DNA from 4 places in the Aliivibrio sp. SR45-2 genome. Region 1 is predicted to be linked to each of the others. Evidence: predicted binding sites of a transcription regulator. Region 1 holds the regulator's gene; each other region holds the start of a gene.
The links. Region 1 encodes PurR, which represses purine synthesis genes. Its sites were predicted from a motif close to TNANGNAAACGTTTNCNTNA; they were not measured.

Region 1 (3,641 bases):
TTCACGCGCCAATAATAAACCATCCTCTCCTGGTAGGTTTATATCAAGCATAATTAAATCAACTTTTTGTTCAGCCAAAACAGTTCGCATTTCTGCGCCCGTTTCAGCCTCGCTCACTTGATATCCCTCGGCTTCAAAATAGCCTACAAGCTTAGAGCGAGTTACCACTTCGTCTTCAACAACTAAAATGTGATAGCTCATAATTTTCTCTTTTTTTTATGGTTATTAGGATGGTTCTTATTACATTCTATTCATATATTGTAATAATGCCAATTCTCAATTGATATTTCTGTATATTATTTGATTCAGAACAAATCTTGTCGCGTATTAATCTTTGCTAATATCTTTATACACCCTGTTAATGATAGGTGCTATTCCTTTTCACACTTATGCCGTACAATTATTTAGTCAATTTTTTGGAGCTTATTTTACATGAACGAACTAAATGCATTTAATGAACAACGTGCTGAAATTTATTGGTGGTTATCTAGCCTATTTGCACACGAGCTAACTAAAGAGCAATTAGAGCAGTATAACAGTTTTGAGATTCGTACCTTTTTAACGAACCTTTCTGAAACTCCAGAGCTAACCGACTCTATTTCTTCGATTGTAACAAAATTGAATGAATTACAAACACGCGAAGATGCACAGCTTGAACTATCGGCTGACTTCTGTGAAGCGTTCTTAGGCTCTGATAAGAACAGTGCGCTTCCTTATGCTTCAATGTATTTAGATAAATCACGCCTTCTTAATGCGAAACCGGCACAAGATATGCGTGATTTATTAGAAAAATACAACATCACTCAAAAAGCTGAATTCAATGAACCTGCAGATCACATTGCTATTGAGTTAGATTTCTTAGGCAATCTAATTGTCATGACGAATCAGCAAACAACGGAACCAGAATTCGAGCAATTCATGGCCGCACAACTGCAATTTATTAACGAGCAGTTATTATCTTGGGCGCCACGTTTTAACCAACTTTGTTCTGAACGAGATACATTTGGCTTCTATGCTACCGTTACTCACTTCCTTGTTACGTTCTTAGAATTGGATGTGAAATTCCTAGCGGGCGAATAACAAAAGCATGTACAACTGGTAAGATAAGTTAACAATAGTGTGATATATATCAAAACGACTATTAAAATTTATTAAATCAGCAATTGTTTGCGCTACGCTTTATAGATAAAATGTGAACGCAAACGATAAAATTTGAATATCAATGAAAACCGCATTTATCGCGGTTTTTTTCATTTATACCACCTAGATTATTCTCTAATCTACTATTGGTAATATACTCACAGGGCCTATTTACCTTCCAACAATCTTTATTAAAAAATAAAGAGAGACTTTGACACTATTGTTGGAACATAAATAGCCCCTTAATAAATTAAGGCTTTTAATATGGCTACCATTAAAGACGTTGCGAAACTTGCTTCTGTTTCGACAACCACCGTTTCTCATGTAATTAACAAAACTCGATTTGTTGCAGAAGCAACTCAAAAACGAGTATGGGAAGCCGTTGAAGAACTAAACTATGCACCGAGTGCCGTTGCTCGTAGTTTAAAGTGCAACACAACTCGAACTATCGGCATGCTAGTTACCCAGTCTTTTAATCCATTTTTTGCCGAAATGATGCACGGTGTTGAGAACTACTGTTACAAGCAAGGTTACACATTATTTATGTGTAATACCGAAGGTGATCTAGATAAACAAAAGCACTACCTTCGTATGCTGGCAGAAAAACGTGTCGATGGCTTATTAGTTATGTGTTCTGATCTAAATGAACAGTTATTAGCACAACTTGAAAAAAACACAGAATTACCAATGGTAATCATGGACTGGGGTCCAGATAGCCCTCATACCGACAAAATTATTGATAATTCTGAAGAAGGTGGTTATTTAGCAACAAAACACCTGATTGAAAATGGACACACAAAAATTGGCTGTGTTACCGGTCAGCTTGATAAAGCAACCTGTAAAGAACGAATTCATGGTTTCTACAGAGCTTTATCTGAAGCAAATTTAACGTCAAATCCAGATTGGATATTTGAAGGTGATTTCGAGTGTTCTTCTGCCTCTAAATCTGTTGAAAAAATGCTACAGATGGAAGATAAACCAACTGCATTATTTTGTTTTAACGACATTATGGCATTAGCGGCTATCAGCAAAATTCAACAAACTGGCTTACGTGTACCTGAAGATATCTCAATCATTGGTTACGATAATATTGAACTTTCTGCATATTTCTCTCCACCATTGACGACGATTCACCAACCTAAACGTCGCGTTGGTAAGACAGCCGTTGAAATATTGTTGGAACGAATTAAAGATAAGCACCATGAAAGACGCATTTTTGAAATGCATCCAGAAGTGGTAACTCGGAAAAGTGTCCATAAGTTGTAACAATGAGTGATGCATTAATCATAAATATGCAAGTGAAAAAATATTTATTTATTTAAAACTTGAACTGGCATAACAGAAAATCATTCCTATTTTCTGAACCAATGTCACATAACTTACAAGTGGACAACATTTCATCTTATTGATTACTATATCATCTTAACTGTCACGAACAGGGCAAACTGTGCGAAAGCTCAGGACGCAAAGCTTCCGGCCTACGTATTTATATAAGGTAGCGGGGTTGCCGATGGCAGGTATTTATATCTGCACATTGTTAATTTTTACTTAGAAATAACAATGTGTGGTTTTGAACTTGCTACTATTTCCTCGGGCTCAGTTGTTTAGTGACATAGACTTACTAACCGAGAATTATTGCAATGGATAAACCAATACTAAAAGATTCACTTCGATTACTTTCCTCTCTAGGAAAAATCACTTCACGCTCCATGTTTGGCGGCTTTGGTGTTTTTATTGATGACACAATGTTTGCACTTGTTGTTCAGGACAGACTGCATTTGCGAGCAAGCGATAACACTATTAATTTATTTAAAGACCAAGGTTTTGAACCTTACGTTTATAAAAAACGTGGTTTCCCCGTGGTAACTAAATATTTTGCTATTTCACCTGAATGTTGGGATGAACCTGATTCAATCCTAATTCAAGCTGTTGTTGCTTTAGATGTTGCTAAAAAAGACAAAGAAAAACAAAAAACAGCAGGTCCCTCTCGAATTAAGGATTTACCCAATCTAAGATTAGCGACAGAGAGAATGCTGAAAAAAGCAGGAATAACGACCGTAAAAGAACTAATGGAGACGGGATCTGTAAACGCTTATAAAGCGATTCAACAGACTCATTCAAGTTCTGTTAGTGACGAATTACTGTGGTCGCTTGAAGGAGCGATTAAAGGTACTCACTGGTCTGTTATCTCTACTGATATTAGAAATGAATTAAGAAAACAACTTTAAATACATTTTCCTACATTTATTTTACATTCGCCCTACTCTTATGTTGTCTTTACCTGTATAAATTAAAGACAACATAAGGCTAGGAAATGAATTATGAATAAAAAATTACTCTTATTAATCACTCTTCTTACAGCCTTTGCTGTTATCTTTTTTAACTTTGGTCATCTATTTACTCTAGAGCAGGCTAAGGCATACCATCAAGCCCTTCAAAGTGACATCCAAGAAAACCTTTTCTTTTATAGCACCCTTTATTTCTTTGGTTACATTACCGTC
Region 2 (3,641 bases), on a different contig from region 1:
TCATCAAAAGGCGACCGAAGCAATAAACTCAAAGCTTCTAGTTCGCTATAGTCCCCTTCTTGTGCTTTATCTATCGCTTGCTGTGCTAGGTAGTTTCGAAGAATATATTTAGGGTTAACTTCTCGCATTTTTTTACATCGAGAGGCCATTGTCTCATGCTCTTTCTCACAACGAGTTACGTATAAACTAACCCATAATTTCGCCGTATCTCGATCGATAAATAAATCAATAATCGCTTTCTCATTATGAGTATCAACATTTGATAACTCTCGTAAAAAACGCGTGTAATCCACCGAATTTTGAGACAATAATTCAAACATTGATTCAAATAATCGACTATCTCCGTCTTGCTTTGTTATTAGCCCTAATTTTTGTCTCATTAATTGACTAAAATAACCATGTAATTGCACTTCGTATTGTTCTAGCGCTTGATCTAAATCGACCTTATCAATCAGTGGAGATAAAGCATGAGCAAGGGCAGATAGATTCCATAAGCCAATTCTTGGTTGTTGATTAAATGCATAGCGTCCTTGATAGTCAGAATGGTTACAAATGTATCCCGGTTCATAATCATCAAGAAAGCCAAAAGGGCCATAATCAAATGTTTGCCCAATGATAGACATATTGTCCGTATTCATTACACCATGAGCAAAACCCACCGCTTGCCAATGTGCAATCATCTTAGCCGTACGATCAACGATCTCATTAAACATAGCGGCATAAGGATTATCATTATCTAAGCAATCTGGAAAATGCCATTCAATGACTTTGTCCGCTAATAATTTATGTTCCCCCAATAAATTCGAATAAAAGAGATGCTCAAAATGACCAAAGCGAACATGAGTTTCTGCCACACGAAGTAACAATGCTCCGGTTTCATATCCTTCTCGATAAACAGGCGTATCGCTACCCATCATCCCTAACGCTCTTGTGGTAGGAATACCTAATCCGAACATCGCTTCGCTGCACAAATACTCTCGAATCGTCGATCGTAATACCGCTCTCCCATCCCCTGAGCGAGAATAAGGTGTTCGACCAGCCCCTTTTAAATGAATATCAAAACTGGCACCGGCTTTATCTTTGATCTCAGCCAGTAATAACCCCCGACCATCACCTAAATCAGGATTGTAACTGCCAAATTGATGCCCAGCGTATTTCATTGCCAAAGGAGAAAATTGAGACGGAACAACCTCTCCAGAAAAACCAGATAATAACTCAGTATCTGCCGCAGGATCTAAAGGCAAATTAAACCGTTTAGCGAGTTTTTCATTCCACATTATCCAATGGACATTGTTTAACGGTTGTGGCGGTACATGAGTAAAGAGAAGTGGAGGAAGCTCAGAATAACGAGTACTAAGTGAAAGGGAATTCCAAATCGACATCATTTAATCCATTAAAAGTAAATTAAGCTAACGCTAACATATTAAAAATGGATATGACAGATATGAAAAAAGCCGCAGTAACTTTTCAGTTATTGCGGCTTTTTCAATTTGGTACGCCCTGAAGGATTCGAACCTTCGACCACCTCCTTAGAAGGGAGGTGCTCTATCCAGCTGAGCTAAGGGCGCTCTATGGGGTAGGATTATACGAATATACGAAACTAGATCAATCCTTTTCTATCATTATCTCACTGAGTGCTGAAAAAAAAGGCATATTGTCTATTCTTTGATTCAATATATACATATTACATTGATTTAAAGGTGCTTGTTATTGGTTCGACGATTTATCATCTTCAAAAACAGCAAAAAGCAAACGTTTGCGTTGTAGCTATTATTATTTAATTCTGAGACAATGCGCACGTCAATCAGTCCAAGCCCTTGAAAGGATCACTATGACCGCTCAAATTATCGATGGAAAACTTATTTCTCAAACTGTTCGCTCTGAAGTCGGTGCTCGTGTAAAAGCCCGCATAGAGGCCGGACTGCGTGCTCCTGGTCTAGCCGTTGTTTTGGTAGGACAAGATCCTGCGTCTCAAGTCTATGTAGGAAGTAAACGCCGTGCCTGTGAAGAAGTTGGATTCGTATCAAAATCTTATGATTTACCAACCACGACCACAGAAGCGGAATTGCTGACATTAATTGATACACTAAATCAAGATCCTGAAATCGATGGTATTTTGGTTCAGTTACCTCTTCCTGCAGGAATGGATAGCACTAAAATTTTAGAGCATATCGATCCAGAAAAAGACGTCGATGGATTTCACCCGTACAACGTAGGGCGTCTATCTCAACGTATTCCAAAATTACGTTCATGCACACCAAAAGGCATTATCACTCTACTTGATCGCTACAATATTCAAGTTCGAGGGATGCACGCTGTTGTCGTTGGGGCCTCAAATATTGTTGGTCGCCCGATGACCCTTGAATTGCTTCTTGCTGGTTGCACCACGACGACTTGTCACCGTTTCACAAAAGATTTAGAGCATCACATTCGCCAAGCTGATCTTGTTGTGGTTGCGGTAGGCAAACCAAACTTTATCCCTGGAGAGTGGATAAAAGAAGGCGCTGTTGTGGTCGATGTTGGTATTAACCGTCTAGACACAGGTAAGCTCATTGGTGACGTTGAATTTGATGTAGCCAAAACAAAAGCAAGCTATATCACTCCCGTTCCTGGTGGCGTTGGTCCAATGACCGTAGCAAGTTTAATTGAAAACACATTATTGGCTTGTGAGCAATTCCACAGCAAATAGTCATTAAACCTATTAATCAAAATATCAATTAGCGGACTTTATTAAGTTCGCTTTTTTTATACCTGCGTGTTGCCGCATTTCTCGATCAATTTTTATTCTATTTTCGGTTTTTTCTTGGACAAAATAAGGGTTTAGTTACTAACCTTAAGATGTGTAATAAAAAAAACGGATGACAAGAGGAAATGGATATGAGTATTTTTGACCACTATCAAGCCCGTTACGAAGCGGCAAAAGATGAAGAGCTTTCACTGCAAGATTTCTTATCACTATGTAGTCAGGACAAAAGTGCTTATGCCAATGCAGCAGAAAGACTTTTATTGGCCATTGGTGAGCCCGAAGTCATTGACACAGCTCTTGATCCTCAGCTTAGTCGTATATTCTCAAACCGAGTGATTTCTCGCTATGAGACATTCAAAGACTTCTATGGCATGGAAGAGCCAATTGAACAAATCGTGTCTTACCTAAAGCATGCTTCTCAAGGCTTAGAAGAGCGCAAACAAATCCTTTACTTGCTCGGTCCTGTTGGTGGTGGTAAATCATCACTTGCCGAAAAACTAAAAAGTCTCATGCAACAATTACCCATTTATGTATTAAGTGCAAATGGCGTTCGTAGTCCTGTAAATGATCATCCTTTCTGCTTATTTGACGTAGCCGAAGATGGTGAACTATTAAAAAAAGAATATGGCATTGAGAAGCGAAATCTACGTTCTATTATGTCCCCTTGGGCAGCGAAAAGATTGCACGAATTTGGCGGTGACATCACGCAATTTAAAGTGATTAAAGTAAACCCTTCTATTCTTGACCAAATCGGTATTGCTAAAACTGAACCCGGTGATGAAAACAACCAAGACATCTCTTCTCTGGTCGGTAAAGTAGACATCCGTCAATTAGAGCATTTCGCCCAAGATGACCCCGATGCTTATAGCTATTCAGGATCACTCTGTAAAGCCAA
Region 3 (3,641 bases), on a different contig from region 1:
AACCTTTTAAAAGTGCCGAAACTAATCGTCCAGTTCACTAAGGCCGAAACATATCACATTTATTTTCACTCAATCTTATAAATAATACAGAAATAGAATCAAAATCATGAATGTGAATTATATTTACATTGAATTACTGAATGTTATGTAGTTATCTTCTCCCATATGAACATTAATCACATAAAGAAATACAACCCTCAACAGTTCATTAAATTTTAGGCAATAAAAAAGGCCAACCTATAACAGGCTGACCTTTTCAATTTTTAAAACTGAATTAAAAATTAAGCGTATACAGGTAGACGCTTACAAATTTCTAATACTTTCGCTTTTGTTGCTTCGATAACAGACTCATCACCCATGTTGTCTAGAATGTCACACATCCAGCCAGCAAGGTTCTTCGCGTCTTCTTCAGAGAAACCACGACGAGTAATTGAAGGAGAACCAACACGGATACCAGAAGTAACAAATGGGCTACGTGGATCGTTTGGTACTGAGTTTTTGTTAACGGTAATGTTAGCTGAACCCAGAGCCGCATCGGCTTCTTTACCAGTGATGTCTTTGTCGATTAAATCAACCAAGAACAGGTGGTTTTCAGTAGAGCCTGAAACGATGTTGTAACCACGAGCAAGAAACTCTGCAACCATTGCTTTTGCATTAGCAACAACACGAACTTGGTATTCTTTAAATTCTGGTTCTAGTGCTTCTTTAAATGCCACCGCTTTACCAGCGATAACGTGCATTAGAGGGCCACCTTGACCACCAGGGAATACTGCTGAGTTCAGTTTCTTGTAAAGATCTTCGCCTTCGTTAGAAAGAATAAGACCACCACGAGGACCAGCCAATGTTTTATGCGTTGTTGTTGTTACTACGTGAGCGTGTGGTACTGGGTTAGGATAAACACCAGCAGCAATAAGACCCGCTACGTGAGCCATATCTACGAAGAAGTAAGCACCAACTTTGTCTGCGATTTCACGCATACGCGCCCAATCACATACTTGAGAGTAAGCAGAGAAACCACCGATGATCATCTTAGGTTTATGTTCTATTGCTAGCGCTTCCATTTCTTCGTAGTCAATTTGACCCGCTTCATCAATACCGTAAGGAATGATGTTGTAAAGCTTACCAGAGAAGTTTACTGGAGAACCGTGAGTTAAGTGACCACCGTGAGCAAGGCTCATACCTAACACGGTATCGCCAGCGTTTAGTAGTGCCATGTAAACGGCATTGTTCGCTTGAGAACCTGAATGCGGTTGTACGTTTGCGTACTCTGCGCCAAACAATTCACATGCACGGTTGATAGCCAGTGTTTCCACTTTATCAACGAACTCACAGCCACCGTAGTAACGCTTACCAGGGTAACCTTCAGCATACTTGTTTGTTAGTTGTGAACCTTGAGCTTCCATCACTCGTGGGCTAGTGTAGTTTTCAGAAGCAATCAGCTCGATATGCTCTTCTTGACGTACCGTCTCTTCCTGGATTGCTGCAAACAAGTCTGCATCGTAATCTGCAATGTTCATATCACGCTTAAGCATCTGTATCTCCTGACTCAGATAAATATAAAACCCAAAAATAGCCCAATGACGCAAACGATTACGTCACTAGCCTTAACTGGTCGTTATTCTACATAATTTGATCTGGATCAGATAGCCTCAATTGTACTTTTCTTTGTTATTTTTGTTGGGGATTACTCATTATCAACATGAAAGATATTCATTAAGTGTCAATTTTTAGCTTTACACTGTGTAAAGGGTTAACTACAAACTACGCCGGATATTTGTAGCCAACAGATTGCATAAAATCCATCTCACCCTATGCTAGCCTGCATTATTTTGTTGGTATCGATATTATGGAAAAAATCAAACACACTCACAAAGAAGATGTCATTGCGATTTTAACAGGGACATTTTTAGTCTCTCAAGGGATCTTCTTTTTGCAAGCCGCTAATTTATTAACAGGCGGAACGACAGGCTTAGCATTGCTGTTAAGCCAAATGACAGACATCAGTTTTGGGGTTTTATACTTTGTATGTAACCTCCCTTTTTATGCGCTAGCTTGGAATCGATTCGGTAAGAAGTTTGCACTAACAAGCTTAATTTCAGGTGCACTCGTTTCTATCATGACCGATCATCTAAATATGATGATTTCAGTTGACCATATTAATGATATTTATTGTGCAGTTGCTGGCGGTTTATTGATGGGGTTAGGTATGCTGATATTATTTAGACACCGTTCAAGTCTTGGTGGCTTTAATGTCTTATGTTTATTCATTCAAGAGAAATTTGGCATTTCAGTGGGCAAGGTTCAAATGGCAATTGATTTCTGCATTTTAAGCGCCTCTTTCTTCTTTATTACGCCTTCGTTATTACTGATTTCCGTTCTTGGTGCTATCGTATTAAACATTGTGCTTGCAATGAATCACAAACCAAATCGTTATATTGTGACTTACGGGTCGTAGTTTCCTCATAAACAAAAGTGACATGAAATGGCCATGTAATGTCAACTACGTGGCCATTTTCAGATCCAACAATTACTGTATTACGGTGCACTCTTTAAGAACAACGCGACCTAACTCAAGAATTGCAGAATCCCCCTTCCCATGAAAGACAATCGTCTTACTCACATCAGGCATTCCATCATCTGAAATGTATTTCATCCCTGATGCTGATACTGCTCTTTTTAATGCATAATCTTCTTTTGGTAATTGCAGCAACGCTTTATCCTCATTAAATGTTATTTGAAAATTACGTCCTGCTTCGCACGTATAGTGCACGGGTTGTGCCGTTCCCATATCTGGCATCGTCGTCGAACAACCAGCAAGCGTCATCACAGCAGCCAAAGCGAATAATTTTTTCATACCTTCCTCAATCGTTTTATTTTTACTGATTATAGAATAAATGAACTCAAAAAAGAGGGTTCAAAATAGATATTTATTCAACTCATCCGTTAAATAACAGCCACTACTCCCCCCTGATATCTGTTATTCATATAGGTGACAAGCAACATCATGCTCAGCACTATCAATACACTGTCTTTGTGGTTCTATCTCAACGCATCTTTTTTCAGCTTTTGGGCATCGAGTCGAAAAACGGCACCCTTTAGGCGGGTTAATTGGCGAGGGTACATCGCCTTTTAGTATGATTCTTTTTTTTCCTCTAAGTCGAGGATGAGCAACCGGAATCGCAGACAATAACGCTTCTGTATAAGGATGTTTAGGTGAATGATATAAATCCTCTGAATTGCCGTACTCAACAATCTTCCCTAAATACATAACCGCCACTTTATCTGAAATATGTTTCACTACAGAAAGATCATGAGCAATAAATATAAGGGCTAAATTCATCTCCTTTTGAAGATCTAATAACAGATTAATGATTTGCGCTTGTACTGATACATCCAATGCCGATACCGACTCATCACACACTATCAATTTTGGTTTTAAAGCAATGGCTCTCGCAATACCAATTCGTTGTTTTTGTCCCCCAGAAAACTCATGTGGATAACGAGTAATCGCACTGGGTGATAATCCCACTTTAACTAACAGATCCTTTACCCACTCTTTGCGCTCTTTCGCTGTCCCTATACCGTGAATAATGAAAGGTTCTTCTAAAATCATTTCAATAGTATGCCTTGGGTTTAACGAT
Region 4 (3,641 bases), on a different contig from region 1:
TGTCCGCGATTAGCAATAACAGCAAGACTAAATTTAGGGTTACTGCTCGCCACAATGCCTGCTAGCGTCAAATTTAACTGCGTTTTAGGCGCATCTTTGACTTCAGTAATCTTAGGTTGTTCTGACTTTTTAGCTTCTTCGCTATAACGCCCAAAGACTTGGCTATTAAGCAATTCAGATAATGAGTCTGTCGATGTTTTCGGCTTTGAAGAATGCGCTGCAACCGTTGAAGGAGACCATTTTGAAACCGACGTCTGCGGTGACAACATTGCCCAAAATAATGATCCACAAATCCATGCAAACCAGGCAACTAAGATAACCGTTAATCCTTTTGAAATAGTCGATTGATAGATTAACCAATATTGAGGGAATTTATCGATTTTCATATTTGTTACCATCTGCTTTTGATTATCCTTTTCTTAAATGATCTTCTTTAATTATTTGATGCATTTTATAATTATAAAATAAAGAGCCACAATTACTGTAGGCATTACCTTTTTATTAAGATACTTAAAGCCATATCACGTAAATATAAGGAATACTTTTCATATTAGAGCATCATTTCTCATTAATGACTCTAATTGGTTATGAATTTTGATTAATTCGTGCCAAAAGATTGAAAAATAATTTACAGCCACCATCTTAGTTAGCTGAGATAAGACATAGGTATCCATCATGAGTTCAAAATCCAACACTATTGAAGGTGTAAGACTTGATAAATGGCTCTGGGCAGCTCGTTTTTACAAAACACGCTCAGTGGCACGCAATATGGTTGATGGCGGTAAAGTTCATTATAATGGCCAGCGTGCAAAACCAAGTAAAATTATCGATCTTGGTGCGGAAGTAAAGCTTCGCCAAGGGAATAATGAAGAGATCACCGTGATCGTCGAGATCATCTCCGATCAACGCCGTGGTGCTCCCGTTGCACAAACTCTTTACAAAGAAACACAAAGCAGTATTGAGCGTCGTGAAGAAAATGCGAAATTACGCAAATTAAACTCCCTTGGGAGCCCGCATCCTGATAAACGTCCAGATAAAAAACAACGACGTGATATCATGAAGTTTAAGCAACAATAACTGACTTTCTTCTTTATTTACCTTTTCTCAAGGTTATAGCGGCTATAATAGCGATAACTGTAACCTCTAATACAATTGCTGGAGTATTTCATGGCAAATAACACATTGCATCGTTACCTGTTTGAAGATTTATCCGTTCGTGGTGAATTAGTTCAATTAGATGATGCTTACCAACAAATTATTTCTAGCAAGGAATACCCAAAGCCAGTACAAAACTTATTGGGTGAGCTATTAGTTGCAACCACATTATTAACCGCCACGTTGAAATTTGAAGGATCGATTACGCTTCAACTTCAAGGTAATGGTCCTGTCTCTCTTGTGGTTATTAACGGTGATAACGATCAAAAAGTTCGTGGCGTTGCTCGCTTTGAAGGCGAAATTGCTGACGACGCGACATTACACCAACTAATGGGGAAAGGTTATTTAGTTATTACTATCTCACCTAAAGACGGCGAACGTTACCAAGGTGTCGTTGCTCTTGAAGGGAAAGATTTAGCCGAATGTTTTGAAGGATACTTTGAGCGTTCTGAACAATTAAAAACTCGTTTATGGTTACGTCTTGGGGAATTTGAAGGCAAACCACACGCTGCGGGTATGCTACTTCAAGTCATGCCTGATGGGACTGGCTCTTCGGATGATTTTGAGCATTTAGAGCAACTAACGGATACCGTTAAAAACGAAGAACTCTTCAGCTTAGAAGCGGAAGATGTACTTTACCGTTTGTATAACCAAGATAAAGTTCAGTTGTTTGAACCTCAAAACGTTGAATTTTTCTGTGGGTGTTCTCGTGAACGCAGTGGCGGCGCCATCATTACGATTGAACGTTCAGAAGTGGATGACATTATTGCAACTGAAGGCAAAGTGTCTCTTCATTGTGATTACTGTGGTACCAGTTACGACTTTGACAGCATTGATGTTGCTCATCTTTTTGAAGAAGCCACGAAAGGTAATGACACGGTTCATTAATTCTTCATACAGAATAAGTTCTTTATTTTGTTTTAAAGCCAGCCATTAGGTTGGCTTTTTTTATGGTTTTTTTTGATGCAAAGCACATTTTTGATCCCACTTATCCACACTTAATTTTGATTAAATAATAATCAATTGCATCTAGCGCAATCGATTTCATTAAGAGTAGAATAGACATATTGCTATTTTGTGATGGTGATTAAATAACCCGTACCACTTTGTGGTTATTTCATGATATGACTCCCTGTTTTCAATTTACCGCGTTGGTAGCATGGGTAGCAGTAAACAATATTAAAATAATTAGAATATTAAAATCCCTACAAAATTCCTTTAAGGAGCACCTATGACTGTAATGGAACACAAAAAGGCTGCACAACTTGATCTTTCTCAACACGGCTTAAGCAACGTGACGGAAGTTCTTCGTAACCCTAGCTATGACGTACTTTTTGAAGAAGAAACGCGTCCTGATTTAGAAGGTTATGAACGTGGTGTAATGACAGAACTTGGCTCTGTTGCGGTAGATACTGGTATTTTTACCGGTCGTTCGCCAAAAGATAAATACATCGTAAAAGATGAAACAACCAAAGATACCTTGTGGTGGTCTGATCAAGGTAAAAATGACAACAAAGCCATTACCCCTGCAGTCTGGGATGATTTAAAAGCGCTTGTTACAGAACAACTATCAGGCAAACGTTTGTTTGTTATTGATGGCTTCTGTGGTGCAAACCCTGATACTCGCCTTAGTGTTCGAGTTATCACGGAAGTCGCATGGCAGGCTCACTTTGTGAAAAATATGTTTATTCGCCCAACGGACGAAGAATTAGAAAGTTTTGAACCTGATTTTGTCGTCATGAATGGCGCAAAAGCAACCAATCCAAATTACGAAGCACAAGGGTTAAACTCTGAAAACTTTGTTGCCTTCAACTTAACAGAGCGTGTTCAAATCATCGGTGGTACTTGGTACGGCGGTGAGATGAAAAAAGGCATGTTCGCAATGATGAATTACTTACTTCCATTAAAAGGCATTGCGTCTATGCACTGTTCAGCTAACGTAGGTAAGGAAGGCGATGTTGCTGTATTCTTCGGCTTATCAGGTACAGGTAAAACAACCCTATCAACGGATCCAAAACGTCAGTTAATTGGGGATGATGAACACGGTTGGGATGATGATGGTATCTTTAACTTTGAAGGTGGCTGTTACGCGAAAACCATTCGTTTATCTAAAGAAGCTGAACCGGATATTTTTAATGCCATTCGTCGTGATGCACTATTAGAAAACGTAACCGTTCGCAATGATGGTTCGATTGATTTTGATGACGGTTCTAAAACAGAAAACACCCGTGTTTCTTACCCTATCTATCACATTGATAATATCGTTAAACCGATTTCAAAAGCAGGTCATGCAAACAAGGTTATTTTCTTAACCGCTGATGCATTTGGTGTTCTACCTCCTGTTGCTAAATTAACGCCAGAACAAACGAAATATCATTTCTTATCCGGTTTTACCGCTAAATTAGCCGGTACTGAACGTGGCATTACAGAACCAACACCAACATTCTCTGCTGCTTTTGGTGCTGCGTTCTTAACACTACACCCAA

Region 2: a site for PurR is predicted at 1,745-1,764, ahead of folD (bifunctional methylenetetrahydrofolate dehydrogenase/methenyltetrahydrofolate cyclohydrolase FolD). Genes of this name have one in related genera too.
Region 3: a site for PurR is predicted at 1,579-1,598, ahead of glyA (serine hydroxymethyltransferase). Genes of this name have one in related genera too.
Region 4: a site for PurR is predicted at 2,186-2,205, ahead of pckA (phosphoenolpyruvate carboxykinase (ATP)). Genes of this name have one in related genera too.

Annotation. Positions count from the first base shown of each region.
Region 1 covers NZ_CAWPRC010000156.1:6,172-9,812, reverse strand. The annotation lists gene torR (two-component system response regulator TorR) at 1-201, opposite strand, end outside; gene torD (molecular chaperone TorD) at 433-1,080, shown strand; gene purR (HTH-type transcriptional repressor PurR) at 1,405-2,406, shown strand; cyclic di-GMP riboswitch class I at 2,570-2,652, shown strand; gene AACV33_RS11380 (TfoX/Sxy family DNA transformation protein) at 2,781-3,368, shown strand; gene AACV33_RS11375 (TVP38/TMEM64 family protein) at 3,462-3,641, shown strand, end outside.
Region 2 covers NZ_CAWPRC010000171.1:3,835-7,475, forward strand. The annotation lists gene AACV33_RS14990 (protein adenylyltransferase SelO) at 1-1,382, opposite strand, end outside; tRNA gene AACV33_RS14995 (tRNA-Arg) at 1,492-1,568, opposite strand; gene folD (bifunctional methylenetetrahydrofolate dehydrogenase/methenyltetrahydrofolate cyclohydrolase FolD) at 1,832-2,689, shown strand; gene AACV33_RS15005 (PrkA family serine protein kinase) at 2,878-3,641, shown strand, end outside.
Region 3 covers NZ_CAWPRC010000172.1:135,609-139,249, reverse strand. The annotation lists gene glyA (serine hydroxymethyltransferase) at 282-1,532, opposite strand; gene AACV33_RS15740 (YitT family protein) at 1,847-2,455, shown strand; gene AACV33_RS15735 (MliC family protein) at 2,528-2,854, opposite strand; gene AACV33_RS15730 (ABC transporter ATP-binding protein) at 2,978-3,641, opposite strand, start outside.
Region 4 covers NZ_CAWPRC010000011.1:53,431-57,071, reverse strand. The annotation lists gene gspC (type II secretion system protein GspC) at 1-386, opposite strand, end outside; gene hslR (ribosome-associated heat shock protein Hsp15) at 676-1,077, shown strand; gene hslO (Hsp33 family molecular chaperone HslO) at 1,168-2,043, shown strand; gene pckA (phosphoenolpyruvate carboxykinase (ATP)) at 2,387-3,641, shown strand, end outside.